DNA from 4 places in the Micromonospora sp. bgisy143 genome. Region 2 is predicted to be linked to each of the others. Evidence: riboswitches for the same ligand, from Rfam matches in the RefSeq annotation. Region 2 holds a riboswitch; each other region holds the start of a gene.
The links. A riboswitch is a leader RNA that binds a small molecule or an ion and turns the genes downstream of it on or off. The one in region 2 is predicted to bind cyclic di-AMP.

Region 1 (5,422 bases), on a different contig from region 2:
GTGCTGCGCGTAGCCGAGGGTGTCCCAGGTGGGCGCCTGGCCCTGCCGGTCGTCGAACTCGCGTAGCAGCTCCAACGCCTGCTGGCACGCCTCGACCGCGGTGTCGTGCGCGCCGAGTTGGGCCCGGTACCAGCCGACCGCGTTCAACGCCATCGCCTGCCCGTAGCGGTGGCCCGCCTCGCGATACAGCGCCAACGCCGCCTCGGCGTGCTGGACCACCTCGGCGCGCCGGCCCTCCCGGTCGGCCACCTCGGCCAGGTCGAGGCAGGTGTGCGCCTGGTTGGCCAGGTCGCCCAGCTCGCGGAAGAGCTCCAGCGCCCGCTGGAGCTGGCCGGGCGCCTCGTGGAGCCGGCCCAGGCGGGCCTGCGCCCGCGCCAGGCTGCGATGGGCGTGTGCCTGCCCGACCACCGACCCGCTGCGCCGCGCCGCCGCCAGCGCCGAACGCTGCACCGCCAACTGGTCGTGCCAGCCGCCCTGACGGTCCAGGAAACTGGTCAGGCTCCAGGCGAGCTGCCAGGCGTGCCGATCGGCCCCGCTGGCGGCGCACCGTTCCACGAGCGCGATCAGCACGTCGCGCTCGCGGGTGAACCACGCCACCGCCTCGTCATGGTCGCCGAACTTCTCCGGCCGTACGCCCGCCACGGCCGGGGCGAGGGTGATCGGATCCCAGTGCGGATGCAGCAGCACGGCCGCCCCGTGCGCGCTGTGCAGGTAGTGGTCGAAGAGCCGGCCGCGCGCCTCGGCCCGGTCGCCGGCCGGGTCGTGCTCGGCGGACAGCTCGGCCGCGAACGCCCGCAACAGGTCGTGCATGGCGTACCGGTCCGGGGCGCGCTCCAGCATCAGATGCGCGTCCGCCAGCTCGGCGAACGCCGCCCGGACGGCCCGTCGGCCGGCGCCGACGAGACTGACCCCGGCCGCGGTACTCACCGTCACGTCCGTGCTGCCGCCGACCAGTCGGAACAGCCGCGCGGTTGGCGCCGACAGCAGCCGGTACGACCAGGACAGCGCCGCCCGCACGCTGCTGTCGTGGTCGCCCGTGTCGAGCCCGTCCAGCCGGCCGTCGTTCCGGAGTTGCGCGCTCAACTCGGCCAGCGGCAGCTGGGGCCGGACCACCGCGCGGGCCGCCACCACGACCAGGGCCAGCGGCAGCCGGTCACAGAGTCGTACCAGCTCGTCGACCGCCGTCCGTTCGGCCCTCGCCCGCGCCCCGATCCGCGCGTACAGCAGGGCCTGGGCGTCCTCGGCGCTGAGCAGGTCCAGCACGATCGCCTCGGCGCCCTCGGTGGCCACCAGACCGGTGAGCCGGTCCCGGCTGGTCACCAGCACCAGGCAGCTCGCCGCGCCCGGCAGCAGCGGCCGGACCTGCGCGGCGTCCCGGGCGTTGTCGAGCAGCACCAGCATCCGCCGACCGGCGAGCAGGCTGCGGTACAACGCGGTCTGCGCCTGCTCGTCCGCCGGCACCTCGCGGGGCGGCACGCCGAGCGCGGCCAGGAAGCCCCGGACCACCTGCTGCGCGCTGCGGACGACGCCGCTGTGGGTGTAGCCCTCCAGGTTGGCGTAGAGCTGCCCGTCCGGGAACTGCCCGGCGACCCGGTGCGCCCAGTGCACGGCGAGGGCCGTCTTGCCGACGCCGCCCGCTCCGGAGAGCACGGCCAGCGGAACGGCCCCGGGTCGTTCCTCGGCGGACGCCCGCAGCGCGTCCAACCGGGCCAGCTCCGCATCCCGCCCGGCGAAGCCCCGCACATCCGACGGCAACTGCGCGGGAATCGGGCGGTCCGCCCGGGTCCGCGCGACGTCGCCCGCGCCGGCCGGTACGGGAAGCGCCTGCGCGGCCGGCACGGTGACCTCACCACGCAGGATGGCCTGGTGCAGCTGGCGCAGCTCGACGCCCGGGTCCACGCCGAGCGCGTCGGCGAGTCGGTCCCGCAGCCGGGCGTAGTACGTCAGCGCCTGCGCACCCCGACCGGCCGCGGCCAGCGCGTGCAGCAGCACGGCGGCGACCGGTTCGTCCAGCGGATGCTCGTCGGCGAGCCGGGTCAGCGGATCAATCACCGCATCCGGCTCGCCCCGCCGCAGCATCCCACGGGCCCACTGCACGGCGGTGTCGGTGTGCCGGCGGTGCCAGTCCTGTCGGACCCGGGCCGCCCACTCGCCGGGTAGTCCGGCCAGCGGCTCGCCACGCCACAGCTCCAGCGCCCGGCGCAGCAGGTCCACCCGCTCGGGGTCCTGGTCGGACAGAGCGTCGGCCCGGTGCCGCAGCGCCTCGAAGTGCGGGCCGTCCACCGTCTCCGGCGGCAGGTCCAGGAGATAACCGCCCGACCGGCGGGCCAACGCGTCGGGTGCGCCCGCGTCGGCCAGCACCCGGCGGAGCCGGGCGAGATAGACGTGCAGGTTGTGGCGGACGCGGGGCGGCGACGCGTCGCCCCAGACCCGGTCCACCAGAGCGTCCAGGTGGACCGGTCGGCCCACGTCGACCGCCAGCGCGGCCAGCACGGCGCGCTGGCGGGCCGCTCCGGCATCGACCGGATGACCTTCCGCCCAGACCTCGACCGGCCCGAGGACCCGAATTTCCATGAATCGCCGCTCGCTGTGCTGCCGGTCGCCCACCCGGTGCCGGGACACCCCGGATTGAGGTTCCGGCAGGAATTCGTCGACCTTCCGCGCAGATCATCGTTGGCACAACGACATCGATCAACGTGATGTCGGCAACTCGACTCACGGCCGGTCCCGGTCGTGACGACACCGGAGGTCATCATCGTGCGAACTGCTCTGCGAAGACTCACGTCGGCGCTGCTCGGCGTGGTCGCCGTGGGCGCCACACTCGGCGTCGCTCCGAGCCCGGCCCAGGCCAACTACGCCTGCCCGTCGGGTCTGCTCTGCCTGTACTCCGGGGCCAACTTCAGCGGCGACATCTTCCTGCTCGACGGGCCGTACAACTGGTGTAAGGACGTCACGCTGCCCTCGTACTTCCGCAACCAGGCTCAGTCGATCATCAACAACCGGCCGTCCGGCACCGTCTCCACCTTCTGGGACAACGCGAACGCCACCGGCCTGCTCGGCTACCAGCACGCGTACGGCTACCGGGCGAACCTGGCGTACGACACGGCCGCCATCGGGGGAACCTGGAACAAGCGGATCGAGGCGGTCCGGGTCTGCTGATCCGACGGCTGCGCGGGGGCGGGGCTGACCCGGCGCAGCCGTACCTGTGGGGGGCCACCACGGCGCCGGCCGGAGTCCACGGGGGACCCCGGCCGGCGCTGCGGGTGGTGTCAGCCCGGGTAGTAGCAGACGTTGGGGATGACCGGACCGCCGTTGACCCCGAAGATCGCGAAGCCCATGTAGGCGCGGGTCTGCGGGCCGTACTCGCCGTCCTCGGCGATGTTCGCGTACACGATGTCCTCGTTGATCTTCTGCTGGGCGTACCGGACGGCCTCGCGGGTCTTCGAACCGTAGTTGCCGTCCAGGGTGAGCGACCGCGAGTAGCAGTTGTTCAGCGCCTCCTGCAACACCAGCACCGCCGAGTTCGAGTGGCCGTAGCTGAGGTAGCAGCTCTTGTTCCCGGTCTGCCAGCCGACGGTCGGCACGTGCATGTCCGCCCCGCCCGGGTAGCCGCCGACCCGGTAGAAGGTCAGGCTGGTGCACGGGCTGGCCGCCTGTGCGGCGGCCGGCGTGGACAGGGTCAGGCCCACGCCGGCCAGTACGGCGACGAGGGTGGCCGCGGCGCGGCGACGGCCGGTGCGACTCTGCTGGAGCGCCATGGGTTCCTCCTGCGTGTGGGGTCCGGGATGGACCCGGTGCGCTTCGGAGCATCGCGACCGGCTGTCTACGGTTTCCTGTCCGAACGTCAATTCGCCAGGTACGCGTCACACCGTGATCGGAATCGGTCCATCGTGGTCGGTGCACAGGTGGACGTCGTCCGCAACCGCTGGCCGGGGTGCCCCGCGTGGGCCGGTGAACAACTTCACAAGCGGTGGGCGACCGTCGGCGACCGTGCCTACCGTCGGTCGGGTCCGCCACCGTGGACGCCGCGACCGGTAACGCCAAATCCTGCCCCCGGTCGTCGGAAACAGAACCCGGGCAGGAGCGGGGGACCCAGGTTCCTCGGTGCATGTCACCTCGGGGTGAAGCCGCAGCGCGCGGCCGGGCTCCTCGGCCCGAACCCGACAGCTCACCTCGCCGGCGTGGAGGAAAGTTCCATGACGTCTGCGTACACCCCCCGTCATCGACGGGTCACCACCCGCCGCGTCGCCGTCGGCACCCTGGCCGTCGGCGCGGTCACCGGCGCCGTCGCCCTTTTCGGCCCGGCGGCCCCGGCCCAGGCCGGTGTCAACTGGGACGCGATCGCCCAGTGCGAGTCCGGCGGCAACTGGAAGATCAATACCGGGAACGGCTACTACGGCGGTTTGCAGTTCTCCCAGGGCACCTGGGCCGGCTACGGCGGCAAGAAGTACGCCGCCCGCGCCGACCTGGCCAGCCGCGGCGAGCAGATCGCGATCGCCGAGAAGGTGCTCGACGGGCAGGGCATCGGCGCGTGGCCGACCTGCGGCCGCAAGGGCGGCTCGTCGGGCGGCTCCGCGACGAAGTCCACCGGCAAGTCCTCGACGAAGTCCACCAGGAAGTCCTCGACGACGTCGACCGGCAAGTCGTCGCCGTCCACCGCCGGCAGGGAGCACTCGTCGCGCGGCGACCGGCCGGCTACCCGTAACCACGAGCGGACCGCCCCGGCGGCCAGCGGTGACACGTACGTGGTCCGGCCGGGGGACACCCTGTCGGAGATCGCCGAGCGGCACCGGCAGAGCGGCGGCTGGCAGGCCCTGTACGAGCGCAACCGTCAGCTGATCGGCGCGGACCCGGGTCTGATCCTCCCGGGGCAGCGGCTCGCTCTCTGACGTACCACAGGCGAACGCTCGGCCGGATCCCCGGCCGAGCGTTCGTTCGTCTGTGCTGTCCCCGCGGGGACGCGTCACGCCGCCGAGGCGGCCGTCCGCGCCTCGCGGCGGGCCATCACGTCGGCGTTCCAGCCCCAGCGCGGCGCCGGCGCGGCCGTCCCGGCCGGCCTCTCGGCCCCGCCGCCGTCGGCCGTCCCGGCCGCGTCGGGGGTGCTGCGGGCCAGTCGCAGCGACTGCTCGGCCGTGGTACGCGCCGTGCACGGCCAGGACTGGCCGGCGCACTGGAGATTGCGGCAGTGACCCTCGTCGTCGGGCTCGTGCGCGTCGAGCACGTCGACCGCGAGCTGCCACAGCAGCGGGTCGGTCACGTCGTCCGGGCGTTCGGCGCGACGGCTCGGTCGGTTGCTGGTCTCGTCGGACATGGGCCCCCCTCGTCAGGCTTTCCGGTCAAGAATTCACCCGTGGGCGGTCGGCTAAACCGCCGACCTGCTGTGATGTGTCTCCGGTCGCAGCGGTTAGGGCGTGTGTCGAAG
Region 2 (5,422 bases):
TTCGGCGACCGCTGCGACCCTGCCGACATCCGCCTGGTCACGTCGGCGGTGGCCCGTGCCTCGCTGCGCTCGATCGGCGGTTTCCGGGCCTCGATCGGCGCCCAGCACCGGCTGGACACCCTCGCCGCCCTCGCGCACCTGCCGGCCGCCGCCCTGGTCGGGGACCGGGACCGGCTGACCCCGCCGCCGTGCGCCGAGTCGATCGCCGCCGTCCTGCCGGCCACCGAGCTGACCGTCTGCCCCGGCGCCGGCCACATGCTGATGATGGAGCGCCCGGACGAGGTGAACGCGGCCCTGACCGGCGTCCTGGGCCGGGTGTACGCCACGCCGTCGCCGCCCGGGCCCGACGCGAGCGCCGCGCCGCCGCCGTCCGCGCCGGACGTGAGCGCCGTCGCCGCGGGTCGCTGAGCACGTTCGCGCACCTCGGGCGCGGCGGGTCGGGTCGGGGGCCGTACCCTTCTGCGGTTGGCCCGCGCGGTTCGCGCCGCTTGCCGGCGACATCGAAGGAGCGTGCGTTGACCGACCAGACCGCCCTGGAGCAGGAGATCGCCGTCGAGCAACGGCACCTCGACCGGGTGTACGCCCGACTGGCCGAGCTGCGGCAGTCGGCGGTGCGCGCCGAGCGGGACGGCTACCGGATGGCGCGGGTGGGCACGTACGGCGCGCTCGTCGAACGCGACGCGATGGTGTTCCACGCGGCACAGCGGCGGCACACCCTCGACGCCGAGCACGAGGGGCTGGTCTTCGGCCGCCTGGACCTGCGCGACCGGCAGGTGCTGCACGTCGGACGGCTCGGCATCCGGGACGAGGACGCCACCACGCTTGTCGTCGACTGGCGGGCACCGGCCGCGTCGGCGTTCTACCAGGCCACCCCCGCCCAGCCGCTGGGGGTGGTGCGCCGCCGTACGATCCAGTCCCAGCGGGAGCGGGTCACCCGGATCGAGGACGACCTGCTCGATCCGGACGCCGCGCCGGAGGGGATGACGGTGGTCGGGGACGGCGCGCTGCTGGCCACCCTCTCCCGGGCTACCGGCCGGGGCATGCGCGACATCGTGGCGACCATCCAGCGGGAGCAGGACGAGGCGATCCGCTCGCCCGGCTCCGGGGTGACGATCGTCGCGGGCGGCCCGGGCACCGGGAAGACCGCGGTCGCCCTGCACCGGGCGGCCTTCCTGCTCTACTCCGACCGCAGTCGGTACGCCGGCGGCGGCATCCTGGTGGTCGGCCCGTCGACCGTCTTCGTCGAGTACATCGCCTCGGTGTTGCCGTCGCTGGGCGAGGACACGGCGACCCTGCACTCGCTGGGCACCCTGTTCCCGGGGATGACGGCCACCCGCACCGATCCGCCCGAGGTGGCGGCGGTGAAGGGCTCGCTGCGGATGCGCCGGGTGCTGGAGCGGGCGGCCCGTGACGCGGCCCCGGGGGCACCGGGTGAGCTGCGGTTGCTCTACCGGGGCGGGCTGCTGCGGTTGGACCGCCGCGAGCTGGACGCGATCCGGGACCGCGCGCTGCACCGGGGCGCCCGGCGCAACGAGGTGCGTCGCGCCGGCTTCGACGGTGTCTTCGCCGCGCTGTGGGCGCAGGCCCGGCGGGTGAACATCAGCCGGCTGCCCGAGCAGCGGGCCTTCGAGGACGAGATCGCGGAGCGGCCGGAGTTCCGCGAGTTCCTCAAGGCCTGGTGGCCACGCCTGCACCCCCGGCACGTGCTCGGCTGGCTGGCCCGACCGGACCGGCTGCGCCGGTACGCCGGGGGGATCCTCTCCGGTGCGGAGATCCGACTGCTCGGCACGGCGTACCAGAGTCTGGAGAGCGAGGGCCTGACCATCGCGGACGTGGCGCTGCTCGACGAGCTGGACGCGCTGCTCGGCAAGCCGGTGAAACCGGCGCGTGCCCGGCGCGACCCGTTCCAGCTCGCGGGCGGCGTCCGTGAGCTGAGCACCGCGGCCGACCGGCAGCGGGCCGCCCGCGCGGCGGCCCGGGAGCGGCCGGAGGACTACCGGGAGTACGCGCACGTGGTGGTCGACGAGGCGCAGGACGTCTCGCCGATGCAGTGGCGGATGATCGGTCGGCGCGGGCGGTTGGCCTCGTGGACGGTGGTGGGCGACCCGGCGCAGACCGCGTGGACCGGCGACCCCGAGGAGCTGACCCGGTCCCGTGACCAGGCGCTGGGCCGGCGCAAACGGCACGAGTTCACGCTCACCACCAACTACCGCAACTCGGCGGAGATCTTCGCGGTGGCGGCGGCGGAGATCCGCCGGCTCTACCCGGATCTGTCCCTGCCGACGGCCGTCCGCTCCACCGGTGTCGACCCGGTCGAGCTGGTGGTGCCGCCCGCCAGGCTCCGGGCCACGGTGATGGAGGCGGCCACCGGCCTGCTGGGCGAGGTCGACGGCACGGTCGGGGTGATCACGCCGGTCACCCGCCGCGACGAGGTCGCCGGTTGGCTCGGCGCGCTCGCCGCGGCGCGCTTGCAGGTGGTGACCAGCCTGGAGGCCAAGGGCATGGAGTACGACGGGGTGGTGCTGGTCGCCCCGAGCGAGATCCGGGCCGATCCGGGCTCCGGGGTCCGCACGCTCTACGTGGCGCTCTCGCGCGCCACCCAGCGGCTCACCACCATCGACCCGACCGGCTGACCGTCGCGTTGGCGGTACCGGTCGGACGGGGCCGCCCGTACAGTTGCACACATAGCGATGTGAGCATACATTTGACCCGGTCCCGGGCGGCGTCGGAGGGTGGGTTTCGTGGGAGCAGGACATGACCACCACCACGCGTCGGTCGCCAACGCCGCCCACCAGCACCGGGGACGGCTCTGGGCCGCCTTCGGGCTGCTCGCCACCCTGATGGTGGTCGAGGCGGTGGCCGCCTTCCACACCGGCTCGCTGGCCCTGCTCTCCGACGCCGGGCACATGTTCACCGACGTGCTCGGCATCGGGATGGCGCTCGCCGCGATCACCGCCACCCGACGGGCCACCGGCGATCCGCAGCGCACGTTCGGGCTCTACCGCCTCGAGGTGCTCGCCGCGCTGGCCAACGCCGTGCTGCTCTCCGGCGTGGCGGTCTACGTGGTGATCGAGGCGATCGGCCGGTTCGGCGACCCGCACGAGGTGCTCAGCGGGCCGATGCTCACGGTGGCCGTCCTCGGCCTGCTCGCGAACGTGATCGCGTTCGCGCTGCTGCGCGCCGGCGCCCGGGAGAGCATCAACCTCCAGGGCGCCTACCTGGAGGTGCTGGGCGACCTGCTCGGCTCGCTCGGCGTGATCGGCGCGGCGCTGCTCATCACGGTCACCGACTGGTGGTGGGCCGACCCGCTGGTCGCGGTCGCCATCGGCGTGTTCATCCTGCCGCGCACCTGGCGGCTGGGGCGTGCCGCCGTACGCATCCTCGTGCAGGCCGCCCCGGAACACCTCCAGGTCACCGCCGTGCACGACCGGCTGGCCGCGGTGCCCGGCGTGGTCGAGGTGCACGACCTGCACGTCTGGACGCTCACCTCGGGCATGGAGGTGGCCTCCGCGCACCTGACCATGGCGCCCGGCGCGGAGGTCGGCGCGGTGCTCACCGCGGCGCGCACCGCCCTGCGGGACGACTTCCGCATCGAACACGCCACGTTGCAGACCGAGCCCGGGGCCGCCCCGGGGGCGTGCGGTTCCGTCGAGTGGTGAGCGTCTGCGTCACCACGCCCGCACCGTCCGTCACATCGGCTGCACAGACCCCACCAGCACCGGTAGGCTCTGTCCCGGCCACCACCCGGCGGCGCCTCCCGGCGCCGGTGGCGGCCGCCGCCTAATCGCCCGACAGGGCGAACCGGGGAACCATGTTCCTGGGGTGCATCCGCGTCAGCGGTAGGGATCTTCCGTCCCGAACCCGTCAGCTAACCCGGTCGGCGGCTGACGGAAGGACATGCGTAGTGGCACCAGCACGACCTCTGGCCGCCCGACTGGCGGCACTGATCGTCATGATGGTCACCCTCGGCGTCGCGCTCCCGGTCGGCGCCGCCAGCGCCGCTCCCCCCGGCGGCCTGCGGGCCGCGATGGCACCGGACGGTGACGAGGAGGGCGGCACCCCCGCGCTGCGGGCCCAACTCGAGGCCGCCAGCAAGGGCTACCTGGACGCGAAGCGCGCCCTGGACACCTCCGTCCAGCGGCAGCAGCAACTCGCGGTCAAGCTCAAGAACACCGAGGCCGAGATGACCGTGCGCAACGGCAAGGTCGGCGAGATCGCCGGCGTGGCGTACCGCACCGGTCGACTCAGCACCGTCTCGGCCCTGCTCAACAGCAACACCCCCGAGGGCTTCATGGACCGGGCGGCCGCCCTCGACGTGGTGGCCGCCAACGAGGACCGGGTACTGCGCGACCTGCACGCCACCCGGGACGAGGCGAACCGCACCCGCGTCGCCCTGGACGGCGAGATCCGGGAACAGCGTAAGCAGGTCGAGGTGATGGCCAAGCGCAAGGAGCAGGCCGAGCGGGCCCTGACCGTCGCCAACGACAAGGCCCGCACCACCGCCGCCGACACCGGCTCCAACCGGGGCACCTCCACCGCCAACGCCCAGCCCGCCCCCCGCAACTCCGACGGCTCCTGGCCGTCCGAGTCGTGCAGCGTCAACGACCCGACCCCGGCCAGCGGCTGCATCACCCCCCGCACGCTGCACGCGCTCAACCAGGCCAAGGCCGCCGGCTTCACCCGGTACGTCTCCTGTCACCGCAACGGCGGCTCGGGCGAGCACCCCAAGGGCCGGGCCTGCGACTTCGCCGCGCAGAAGGGCGGCTTCGGCGGGGTCGCCAGCGGCGGGGACAAGACGTACGGCAACAACCTGGCCGCGTACTTCATCCGCAACGCCGACCGGCTCGCGGTGCTCTACGTGATCTGGTTCAAGCAGATCTGGCTGCCCAGCAGCGGCTGGAAGGCGTACAGCGGGGGGAACGGCGACCCCTCCAGCGACCACACCAACCACGTACACCTGTCGGTGTACTGACCCGGACGTCCGGGGTACGTCAGCGGGCGTACCCCGGACGTCGTCGGCGGTCGGACGACGGCGCCGGGTCGGGTCGGCAGCATTCGGGGTATGCCGCGAATCGCGCCCACCACCCGCAAGGCCCTGCTCACCCTGCACCTGGTCACCTCCCTCGGCTGGCTCGGAGCCGACCTGGTGCTGCTCACCCTCGGCATCGCGGCCCAGCGCGGCGCCGATCCGGCCGTGGTCTACCCGGTCGCCGGACTCGTCGGCACCGTGCTCTTCGCGCCGCTGAGCGTGCTCGTGTGGCTCGTCGGTGTCGCCAGCGCGCTGCTCACCCCCTGGGGCCTGCTGCGCTACCGGTGGGTGGTGATCAAGCTGGTGATCACGACGGTGATGGTCGGGCTGGTGCTGTTCCTGCTCACCCCGAACCTGCGGCACGCGGCCGCGCTGGGCGCCGCCCTACCCGCG
Region 3 (5,422 bases), on a different contig from region 2:
CTGTGGGTCGTCTGCCTCGGCCCTTCCCTCACGCGAGGCGCCCGGCGGTCGGTTGCAAAGGAGTCGGTGCCGGTGGCAACCATGCCCCCTCATCGTCACGCACCAGGGTCGCCCGTTCGACCGCGCGGTCTGCGCAGGGTCGCCCGTCGCCTGCTCGTGCTGGTCGCCGCCGCCGCGGTCGGTGCCGGGATGATCGCCGTGCCGGCGCACGCCGAGCCGACGGTGGACGAGATCGAGGCGCAGATCGACAAGAAGTGGGAGGAGTTGGAGCCCACGATCGAGCAGTACAACAAGGTGCGGGCGCAGCTGAAGGTCAACAAGAGCAAGTCCGCCGCGCTGCAGAAGAAGATCGAGCCGCTGGCCCTGCAGAGCGAGTTGGCGCTCAACCGGGTCGGTGACCTCGCTTCCCGCTACTACATGTCGGGCCCCTCGCAGGAGATCGGCGCGCTGCTGGTCAGCGCCAAGCCGGACACCCTCACCGAGCAGCTCACCCTCCTCGACCGGCTCGCCGCCCAGGAGCGCAAGCAGGTCGAGGGCGTACTCGCCGTCCGGGCGAAGTACGACGGCGAGAAGCAGAAGCTGGACGCGCTGATCGCCACCCAGACCAAGCAGCAGAGCGATCTGGCGGCCAAGAAGAAGCAGATCGACGCCGAGATCAAGAAGCTCGAGGCGTCGATGCCGAAGACGACGGTCAAGACCGCCGGTTGCCCGACCATCAACGGTGTGGTCTCCGTGGCGGCGCAGAAGGCGATCAAGACCGCCTGCCAGCAGGTCGGCGACCCGTACGTCTGGGGTGCCACCGGCCCGAACTCGTTCGACTGCTCGGGTCTGACCCAGTACGCCTACAAGTCGGCCGGGATCTACCTCACCCACCACACGGGTGACCAGTGGAACGAGGGCAAGGCGGTCTCGCGCGCCGACGCCCGCGCCGGTGACCTGGTCTTCTTCTACTCCGGCCTGAGTCACGTCGGGCTGTATCTGGGCAACAACCAGATGGTGCACGCGCCACGCGCCGGCAAACCGGTGCAGGTGTCCAGCATCAACACCATGCCGGTCGCCGGGTTCCGCCGACCCGGCTGACCTCCACCAGGCACGACGACGGCCCCCGGTCACCTCGACCGGGGGCCGTCGTGTGTCCTCAGCGTGGTGCGCCGACCGGTTCCCTCAGCGCGGTGCGCCGACCGGTTCCCTCAGCGCGGTGCGCCCACCGGGGACGGCAGGAGCTGTACGTCGGCGAGGTCGACGTACATGACGCGGTGGCCGAACTGGATCTGCGCGTACCGGTTCTGGCCCCGGATCACCGTCCAGTCGCCGGGCGAGGAGCCGTCGAAGGTGCTGGCCCGGTAGTACTCGCCGGGCAGCACCGCGCCGACCGCGTACCGCTGACCGGCGGCGAGGGTGTACTGCAACGGTGAGATCGCCTGGTAGGGCACGCCGGCCGGGTAGGCGGCCTGCTCCGGGTACGCCCGCCCGTACACCGGGATCGTGGTCCGGCCGGGCTTCGGGGTGACCACCATCCCGACGGTCCAGGTCGCGGTCGGGGCGGACGCCGGGTTGTGGAACCAGGCCCGCTGCCCGAGGTACCAGATGGCCGTCCAGTCACCCTGCCGACCGGCCAGCGCGTACGTCTGGCCGGCGGAGGCGCGGGCGCCGTGGTCCGACACGTCCATCGTGTTCGGGGTGCCGTCGGGGCGCAGCGCGATGTCGTTGACCAGCGGCGCGTCCGCCGACGGCGCGGTACGCAACACCACCGCCGACGAGCCGCGGGGCGCGCACGGTGTTCCCGGGGTGACGCACCCGGTGAACGCCGGCCGGTTGGTCGCGTAGTCGGGGTCGATCCGGACCAGCCCGGTGGCCGGGGTGCCGGTGTCGAGTCGGGGCGCGTGCAGCAGGTCGAAGTAGTGCGTCCAGTCCCAGTAGGGCCCCGGGTCCCAGTGCATCCCGCGCACCGTCGCCGCCGTGGTGCCGGGCACGTTGTCGTGGCCGATGATGTGCTGGCGGTCCAGTGGGATGCCCAGCCGCAGGGCGAGATGCCGGACGAGCTTCGCCGAGGTCCGGTACATCGCCTCCGTGTACCAGGTGCCCTGCGCGGCGAAGCCCTCGTGTTCCAGCCCGATCGACTTGGCGTTGACGTACCAGTTGCCGGCGTGCCAGGCGACGTCCTTGGTCCTGACGTGCTGGGCGATCTGTCCGTCCACCGACCGCAGCGAGTAGTGCCAACTCACGTAGGTCGGATCCTGAACGAGTTGCAGGGTGGTCGCCCAACTCGCCTCGGTGTCGTGGATGACGATGTACTCGATCTTCTGCCGGCCGGGTCGGTCGGAGAGGTCGTGGTTGCCGTAGTCGCCGTCGCCGAACGCCGCGTAGGGGGCGGGGATCCACTCACAGGACACCGTGCGGGGGCATTCCAGCCCGTCCGGACGGGCGAGTCGCCGCAGCCCGAGCCGGTCCAGCCAGGACCGTTCGGGGCGGACCGTCCGGGCCGGCAGCGTGACCCGCTGGCCGTCGTCGGTAACCCGCGTCTCGCCGGCGCCGATCGTGGTGAAGACCTCGTCGGCGAAGGCCGCCGCGGCATCGGCGCTGTCCGCGCCGGCGTAGCGGGCCACCGCGCCGTACCAGGTGGCCGGGTCGGTGCCGACGCCGACCGGGGCGCCGACCTCCCGTTGGTACGCGGACAGCAGCGCCGCCCCACCCCGGATGTTCGTCGTCGGGTCGGTGCGCAGCGCCTCGACGGTGGCGCCGGTCAACGCGGCGGCGGCGTCCAGCGTCTGTAGCGCGGCGGTGGGCGGCGCGTCGTCGGTGGCGGGCGCGGGCGTCAGAGCGCGACGGGAGTCGTCGCCGCGCGGGTCCTCTCCCGGAGCGTCGTGGTGGCCGCGCCGGGGTAGGGCGGCCACGTGACGGGCGTCGGTCAGGTGCATCGGGCCGTAGCCGCCGCTGGTGCTCGGGGTGCCGGCGTTGCTGTCCCACCGGGATTCCAGGTAGGAGACGCCGAGCAGCACGTCGAGCGGCACGCCGTACTCGGTCGCGGCGGCGGCGTACTGCTGCTGGCGGTCGGCGGCGGGTGCCGCGGCGGCCGGTCCGGCGGGTAGCGGTACGGTCGCTGTGGCGGTGAGCAGCGCGACGGCGAGCAGGGTCGGACGTTTCATCGAACCCCCTACATATGAACTGGTGTCGGTTGCGGTCACCTTCGCGCTGCGGGGGAGTCCGCGTCAATACCTTTCCATGTATCAAAATCAGCGGAAAGAAACCTTCACATCACCGCGATGGAACGCGCGATTCGGTACGGAGTGTCACGGCCGCACGGGTTGCGGATCGGTAACGGCCGTCTCTACTCTGGTCATTCGTCGGCCCGGTAGCAGGTCTGCCCACCCCGGGCGGTAACGGACCGACACCGCCGAGTCGCTCGCGAGCGAGCCGGGGACCCACGTTCCCCGGGGTGAATCCGCAGTTCCTGCGGTAGGGCGCCCACTTCCCGCCCGAACCCGTCAGCTAACCCGGTAGGCGGTCAGGAAGAAGGAGTACGGAACCCGGTGGCCTCCCATGCCCCGCGGCCGTCGTCCGGACGGTCGGCTCCGGCCGAACCGACGTCGACCGTGCCGCGTCCACGCTGGTCCCGCTTCACCACCGCCCTCGCCGCCCTGGTCGGCGTCGCCGTCGTCCTGACCGGCAGCGCCACGGCGGCCCACGCCGACCCGTCCGTCGCCGAGATCGAAAAGCAGATCGACGACGACTGGAACAAGCTCGAACCGATCATCGAGCGGCACAACGCCACCCGTACCGACCTGGCCCTCAAGCGCAAGCAGGCCGACGCCCTCGCCGCCCGTATCGCGCCGCTGGAGCGCCAGGTCGACGCCGCCATGGACAAGGTCAGCGCGCTGGCCGTGCGCGCCTACATGGGCGAGAACCTGTCGACCGTGAACACGATGCTCGGCAGCCGGTCGCCCAGCGAGGTCGTCGGTCAGCTCGAGATGCTCGACCGGTTCGCCCACAACCAGCAGGAGGACGTCCGTCAGGTCGCCGACCTGCGCAATGAGCTGGCCCGGCAGAAGGCGCCGCTGGACGAGATGGTGGCCCAGCTGACCCGCACCGAGGCCCAGTTGGCGGCGAAGAAGAAGCAGATCAACGAGGAGATCGACCGGCTGCAGAAGCTGCGCCTCAAGGTGTACGGCAACGGCGGCGGCGGTCCGCTGCGTCCGGCGCCCTGCCCGGCCAGCTACCCGGGTGGCGGTGCCGGTATCGCGGTCAAGTTCGCCTGCGCCCAGATCGGCAAGCCGTACGTGTGGGGCGCCGAGGGACCGAACTCGTACGACTGCTCCGGGCTGATGCTGGCCGCGTGGGCGAAGGCCGGTGTGTCGCTGCCGCACAACGCCGCCGCCCAGAGCCGGGTCACCAAGAACGTCAGCAAGAGCGACCTGCGCCCCGGTGACCTGGTCTTCTACTACAGCGACATCCACCACGTCGGGATGTACGTCGGCAACGGCTGGGTGGTGCACGCCTCCCAGGCCGGGGTGCCCGTCAAGATGAAGAAGGTCGACGACGGGCCCATTCACAGCTACGGCCGTCCCGGCTGACCGACGCGGGACACGGTCAGGGCCCGTCGCGATCCGCTCGCGGCGGGCCCTCGTCGTCCCTAGCGCGTCGGCCAGGCGCGCCAGTTCTGCCAGGAGCGACTCGGCGTCGGCCCCCGCTGACCCTGGTAACGCGACCCGTAGACCACCGAGCCGTACGGGTGCTCGGCCGGCGACGAGAGCCGGAAGATGCAGAGCTGGCCGATCTTCATGCCCGGCCAGAGGGTGATCGGCAGGTTCGCCACGTTGGACAGTTCCAGCGTGACGTGCCCGGAGAAGCCCGGGTCGATGAACCCGGCGGTGGAGTGGGTGAGCAGGCCGAGGCGGCCCAGCGAGCTCTTGCCCTCCAGCCGGCCGGCGAGCTGGTCGCCGAGCGAGATCACCTCCAGCGTCGAGGCGAGCACGAACTCCCCCGGGTGCAGCACGAACGGCTCACCGTCGGGCACCTCGACCACCGAGGTCAGATCGTCCTGCTGCATGGCCGGGTCGATGTGGGTGTAGAGGTGGTTGTTGAAGACCCGGAACAGCCGGTCGAGTCGTACGTCGATGCTGGAGGGTTGGACCAGGGTGGGCTCGAACGGCTCCAGGCCCAGCGTGCCGGCCTTGATCTCGGAGACCAGGTCACGGTCGGAGAGCAGCATCGGACCACCATAGCGAGGTGGGCGGTGACCAGCGTGTCGAGGTCGCTCCTCGTACATTTGTTCGATAGAATGCCCGCATGGCTTCCTGGTCCGATTTCGCCGCCGACGAGCCCCGCCTCGCCGACGGCATCCGCGTTCTCCTGCAGCAGTACGGGCCGGGCTTCGGCTACCTGGCCACGGTCCGTGCCGACGGTGGGCCCCGGGTCCATCCGG
Region 4 (5,422 bases), on a different contig from region 2:
CCCCGCTGATCGCCGACCGCCTCGGCGTCGCCCTGCTCGGGCTGCTCGCCGTGGTCGCGGTCGCCGCCGCGCTGACCCTGCCGGCCGTGGTGGCGCTCGCCGCCAGCCTGCTGCTGGCCGCCGGCGCCGGGGCGGTCGCACTGGACCTGGCCAAGCGGCGGTTCCGTCCGGCCGCCGGCGGTGGGCAGGTCGCCCGCGCGCTACGCCGGCACCAGCCGGAGTTCCTGCTCTACTTCTCCGCGCCGCCCGGCTCCGAGTACCAGGTCACCATGTGGCTGCCGTACCTGGAACGGATCGGCCGGCCCTTCCTGGTGCTGGTCCGTGAGCCGGAGTTCCTCGCGCCGCTCGCCGCGGCCACCGACGCGCCGGTGGTCTACTGCCCCACCCTGCGCGCGATGGACGAGGCACTGGTGCCGAGCCTGCGGGTGGCCTTCTACGTCAACCACGGGGCGAAGAACAGCCACTGCATCCGGTTCACCCAGCTCACCCACGTCCAACTGCACCACGGCGACAGCGACAAGGCACCCAGCGCCAACCCGGTCTCGGGAATCTTCGACCGGATCTTCGTGGCCGGACCGGCGGCGATCGACAGGTACGCCCGCGCCGGCGTACGGATCCCGGCGGAGAAGTTCGTCGTGGTGGGCCGTCCCCAGGTCGAGTCGATCGAGGTACGCCAGGAGCCGGCGCGGGGCCTCGCGCACCCCACGGTGCTCTACACCCCGACCTGGACCGGGCACCACGCCGACGCCGACTACTGCTCGCTGCCGGTGGCCGAGGAGTTGCTGCGGCGGCTGCTGGAGCGCGGCGCGACGGTGATCCTTCGGGCGCACCCGTACACGACGCAGAACCCCGCGTCGGCGCGCCAGTTGGGCCGGCTCACCGAACTGCTGGCCGCCGACCGCGCCCGCACCGGCCGGCAGCACGTGTTCGGCGCGGCGGCCCGTGAGCTGAGCCTGACCGAGTGCGTCAACCGCTCGGACGCGCTGGTCTCCGACGTCTCCGGGGTGATCTCCGACTACCTCTACTCCGGCAAGCCGTACGCCGTCACCGACATGGGCGGCGAGGGCGACCTGTTCACCGAACGCTTCCCGCTGGCCGGTTCGGGCTACGTGCTGCGGCGCGACATGTCCAACGTGGACGCCGTGCTCACCGCCCTGCTGGACACCGACCCGCTGGCCGACGCCCGCTGGGTCACCCGCCGTCGCTACCTGGGGGACTTCCCCGCCGAGTCGTACGCCGAGGGGTTCCTGACCGCCGCCCGCCAGGAGCTGGCATCGGCGCGGGAGGTACCCGCGCCCGCGCCCGCCTAGCCGATCAGCGGTACGGCTCCAGCAGCTCCAGCACGGCCGCCGGGTCCTCCAGGTGCGCGTTGTGCCCGAGACCGGGCAGCGTGGCGACCGGTACGCCGTACTCCTTGAGCTGCGCGTCGGTGACCATCGGGTCGTGCTCCCCGCGGGCCAGCACCACCGGCACGTCGGTCGCCGCGAGCAGCGCGGCCAGGTCGGGCGCACCGACGGCGAACGCGGCGGTGTCCATCGCGAGCCGCCACCGGCCGTCGACCTGACGCAGACCGGCGTCGACCATCGGGTGGTCCGGGGCGACCAGACCGGTGAGGCCGGCGACCCGCAGGTACCGGCGGGCGGCCTCGGTGCGGCTGGTGAACCAGCCCACCGGCCGGGCGGCGAGGTCCGCCGCGCGGGCCAGCTCGGCCGGTGACCAGACGGCCTTGATGCCCAGCCCCACCACCGCGTCCACCGGCAGCCCGGCGGCGCGGGCCGCCAGCGCCAGGCCGACCACACCACCGAGCGAGTGTCCGAGCACGACGAGGCGGTCGTCGGAGGTCAGGCCGTGCGCGACCCGCTGGGCGAAACCCTCGAAGGAGTACGACGACAGCGGCGCCGACCAGCCGTGACCGGCCAGATCGGGCGCCAGCCACCGGCCGGGCCAGTGCTGCTCGAGCAGAGGTGCCCAGGGCAGCCACACGTCACCCGTCGCCCCCATGCCGTGCAGCAGCAACAGGATCGGCTCACGGCCGGCTTGACCACCCGATTCATCCACCACGGCCGCAGTCTCCCACGGTTCACGGCCCGGTACGAGAGCCGTTCAGCGGCGTGGTCCGCACAACGCAACGGGCGCCGCCCCTCGTGGGGACGGCGCCCGTGGCGTCGTGGGTGTCCGCGCCTCGATCAGGCGGAGTAACCCCGGGTGGCGATCCAGTTCGCCAGGTCGATCGTGGTGATCCAGTAGGCCGGGTCGGCGGCGTTCGCCGAGTCGGCGATCCGCACGGTACGACCGTTGTCCTTGTAGCCGACGACGGCGATGTAGTGCCCGCCGCCGTAGGAGTGCCAGCCGCCGTTGGTGTCGGTGGCGTCGCCGACGACGTTGGCCACCACGCCGCGACCGTCGGTGATGGCCTTGACGACGTCGGCCTGGAGGCGGTCGATCTGGGCGGAGCTGGGGGTACCGGCGAACATCCGGGTGCGATACGGGGAGCCCTTCACCTCGGCGTTGAGCACCCGGGTGGTGTCCTCGGCCGAGTTGGTGCCCATCTCGGTGGTGCCCAGCTCCGCGCCGAGTTCCTCCTGGGTCCGGTCGATGCCGCTGGCGCTGAGCGCGTTGCGGGTGGCCGCCGGGCCGCAGTTGTAGTAGGTGTTCTGCGCCTCGTAGTCGTAGTCCAGGACCTTCGTCGCGGGCGGCTTGGGCGGCGTCGGCTTCCGGGTCAGGTCCGGGTTGCTCGTGGCCTTCGCGGCGGGGGACGCGGCGCTGGTGGCCGGGGCGGCGGTGCTCGGTGCGGCGCTCGCCGACGGGGGCGCGGACCGGAGTTCGCCACGGGAGGCGACGGTGTCGCTGCGCATCTCGGCGACGGTGGTCGGGGTGCGCGCACCGGCCGGGGCGTCGTCGGCGCCGGCGACCAGGGCGCCGGTGGTAGAGGCGATGACCAGGGCCGCGGCGGAGGCGGCGACGATCTGGTACGGGCGCTCGGTCGCCAGGCGACGGAGCTGGCGCTTCAGGGTGTGCTTCACGAGGTCCTCCACGGTTCACAGGGAGAGCGGCACACCGGGGCTCGACCGGCATCCGGGCAGGCGTCAGCGCACGGGCCGTGGCCCGCGGATGATGAACCGCTCAGGGAACGCCCGGCGTGGCCGGGCGGGAAGTGCGATGACCCGGGGGTCAGCTCACCGTCACGAGGCGGATGAGCGGGGACACCGCTACGCCGTGGAGGCGGAGGAACAAAACGGGGGGCGAGGGGTGCTGCACGAGGATGGAACTCCTTCCGTCACCGCCTACCGGGTTAGCTGACGGATTCGGGCGGGAAGATCGCCCTACCGCGGGCCGTGGCTCGCGGATTCACCCCGGACTTACTGTGGGTCCCCGGTTCGTTGATCACGATTGAGCGGGTCGGCGCGGCGTCGCCTGTTGCGATCGGTTACCGCACCGGACGGGACGACAGTACTGGTCGGTCCGCACTCTGCCAAGCCGCTCCAACCTGCGTAAACATCATTTGGCACCGCAATTTCTGCGCGTTTGGCCGCTGACGTGACTCGATGGGACAACCGGTTCCGGCGGCACCTGCGGGCGACAACCGGACAGGGCGCCGAGAACGCCGCCGCAATCGCGAGAACAATGGCCGCCGATGATGCCGGTCGCCCGATTTTCGCCGCCGGTGACCCGCCTCACATAACGGATCGGGCTCAACCGGCGCGGACCGGACGCCAGCGTGCCGCCACGGCCGTAGGCGACACCCGGGTCACCGTACGCCGGGAGGGCACCGCGACCGGCCGTGACCGCACCGCCGCCGCGTACGCCTCCTCGGCGAGGGCGCGTGCCGACGAGGCGGCCACCTCCGCGTCCCGCCAGGCCGTCCGCTCGCGCTCGGCGGCCGTCCGGTGCTCGGCCAGCCTCGCGTCCCGGATCGCCCGGATGAGCAGCACCTCCTGCTCGACCGGGTGCCGGCGCGGATCCCAGCCGCGCCGGTGCCCGAACACGTCACCGAGCTGAGCCATGGTCAACTCCCCGCGCCAGTACGCAGCCGTCGCGGCCCGGTGCAGGTAGCGCTCCCGGGCCGCGTACTCGGCGGGGGTGTGCGGGGTACGCGGTGTCGGCAGCGCGCCGGCGGTGGCGACCCGGCGGGCCGCGCTGTCCGCCTCGTCGTACGCCGTCCAGGCCCGCTGGGCCTCGTCCTGGGCGACCAGCCAGTCAGCGCGCCGCCGCCGGGCGGTCCGCGCCGCCCGGGCCGAGGCCACGGCCACCTCCTCGGCGTACCGGCGCAGGTCGGCGATCTCGGCGGCGGCCGTCTCTCGGGCGGTGGGCGTCGGCGGCGTGTGGTCGGCCGGGGGCGAGTCCCGCTCCGGGCGGGCCACCAGGACGGCGAGGACCGTCAGCGCCAGCAGGAACAGGGCCGACCAGATGGCGGCGGCCCGGGGCACCTCGGTCAGGAACTGGTAGAAGACGACGGTTTCCATGGTCGGCTCCTCGGCATGAACACGTCAGCGATGGGATGCCGCACGGCGAGGGTGCGGGCGATGTGTCGTCAGATGCGGTGACGGGTGCGCTCGGCCTGGCGACGCCGCCGGTGGTGGACCTGGCGGCCGGTGTGGGCTCGGCGCGTGCCGTACGACTCGGCGCTTGCCGTACGACTCGGCGCTCTCGCCGGATGGCGCGCCGGCCCCGGCGGGTGACCCGCTAGGCCGGCGGTGCTCGGGGCGTCCGGCCGGCCGAGCCGGCGGCTCGGAGGGAGCGCTCCGCGCCCGTGCCCACCGAGGTCACCGCGGTCGGCGGGCCGGGCAGGAGACCCGGAGCACCGAGCAGCGCGGGTTGCGGGTCGACGGGCCGCGCCGGCAGAACGCCTGCGGCGGCGGCGTCGGCGGCGCTTACTCGACTGACCGGTCCGGCGGCGGCCTCGGCGACGCTTGCTCGACTGACCGGTCCGACGGCGGCCCGCCGGGCGGCTTGCTCTGCGCCGGCCCGCTGCGTGGTGGCCTGGTCGGCGCTGGCCCGCTGCGAGGCGGCCCGGTCCGCGGCGGCCCGGTCCGCGGCGGCCCGGTCCGCGGCGGCCCGGTCCGCGGCGGCCCGGTCTGCGCTCGCCCGCTGCGCGGCGGTCCGGTCGGCGAGTAGTCGGCCGGCGGTGGCCGTGACGGTGACGGCGGTCGTCCGGACCAGCCGGTCTGCGAGGGCGGGCGACTGCACGGTGGACGGCGACACGGGAGCGGCCGAAGCCGGCAGCAGCGCCGGGGCCGCGCCGAGGGCGAGCGACAGGACGGCGAGGCTGGTCAGCACCCGGGTCGCCCAGCGCGCCACCCACCACAGGGGACAGGTGAGCGCGACCGGGAACACCACCTCACGCTACCGTCGTGGCCTGCCGGGACGCATCCACGACGGGCGTGTCGACCCGCGCCGCGCCGACGTCCGACCAGCGTGGACA

Region 1: it holds a riboswitch for cyclic di-AMP, as region 2 does, so the genes downstream of both, AC3EN4_RS25920 (transglycosylase family protein) here and AC3EN4_RS29765 (coiled-coil domain-containing protein) in region 2, are expected to answer to the same signal.
Region 3: it holds a riboswitch for cyclic di-AMP, as region 2 does, so the genes downstream of both, AC3EN4_RS12665 (C40 family peptidase) here and AC3EN4_RS29765 (coiled-coil domain-containing protein) in region 2, are expected to answer to the same signal.
Region 4: it holds a riboswitch for cyclic di-AMP, as region 2 does, so the genes downstream of both, AC3EN4_RS28745 (C39 family peptidase) here and AC3EN4_RS29765 (coiled-coil domain-containing protein) in region 2, are expected to answer to the same signal.

Annotation. Positions count from the first base shown of each region.
Region 1 is NZ_JBYIRN010000027.1:88,118-93,539, forward strand. Features, by position in the region: gene AC3EN4_RS25905 (AfsR/SARP family transcriptional regulator) at 1-2,574, opposite strand, end outside; gene AC3EN4_RS25910 (peptidase inhibitor family I36 protein) at 2,758-3,159, shown strand; gene AC3EN4_RS25915 (peptidoglycan-binding domain-containing protein) at 3,270-3,758, opposite strand; cyclic di-AMP (ydaO/yuaA leader) riboswitch at 4,029-4,197, shown strand; gene AC3EN4_RS25920 (transglycosylase family protein) at 4,197-4,889, shown strand; gene AC3EN4_RS25925 (hypothetical protein) at 4,964-5,311, opposite strand.
Region 2 is NZ_JBYIRN010000040.1:17,941-23,362, reverse strand. Features, by position in the region: gene AC3EN4_RS29780 (alpha/beta fold hydrolase) at 1-408, shown strand, start outside; gene AC3EN4_RS29775 (HelD family protein) at 516-2,633, shown strand; gene AC3EN4_RS29770 (cation diffusion facilitator family transporter) at 2,742-3,659, shown strand; cyclic di-AMP (ydaO/yuaA leader) riboswitch at 3,768-3,899, shown strand; gene AC3EN4_RS29765 (coiled-coil domain-containing protein) at 3,905-4,972, shown strand; gene AC3EN4_RS29760 (hypothetical protein) at 5,063-5,422, shown strand, end outside.
Region 3 is NZ_JBYIRN010000008.1:81,211-86,632, reverse strand. Features, by position in the region: gene AC3EN4_RS12675 (C40 family peptidase) at 67-1,080, shown strand; gene AC3EN4_RS12670 (N-acetylmuramoyl-L-alanine amidase) at 1,191-3,146, opposite strand; cyclic di-AMP (ydaO/yuaA leader) riboswitch at 3,383-3,518, shown strand; gene AC3EN4_RS12665 (C40 family peptidase) at 3,594-4,571, shown strand; gene dcd (dCTP deaminase) at 4,631-5,209, opposite strand; gene AC3EN4_RS12655 (pyridoxamine 5'-phosphate oxidase family protein) at 5,287-5,422, shown strand, end outside.
Region 4 is NZ_JBYIRN010000035.1:42,509-47,930, forward strand. Features, by position in the region: gene AC3EN4_RS28735 (CDP-glycerol glycerophosphotransferase family protein) at 1-1,310, shown strand, start outside; gene AC3EN4_RS28740 (alpha/beta fold hydrolase) at 1,315-2,061, opposite strand; gene AC3EN4_RS28745 (C39 family peptidase) at 2,187-3,035, opposite strand; cyclic di-AMP (ydaO/yuaA leader) riboswitch at 3,267-3,407, opposite strand; gene AC3EN4_RS28750 (hypothetical protein) at 3,693-4,463, opposite strand; gene AC3EN4_RS28755 (hypothetical protein) at 4,684-5,334, opposite strand.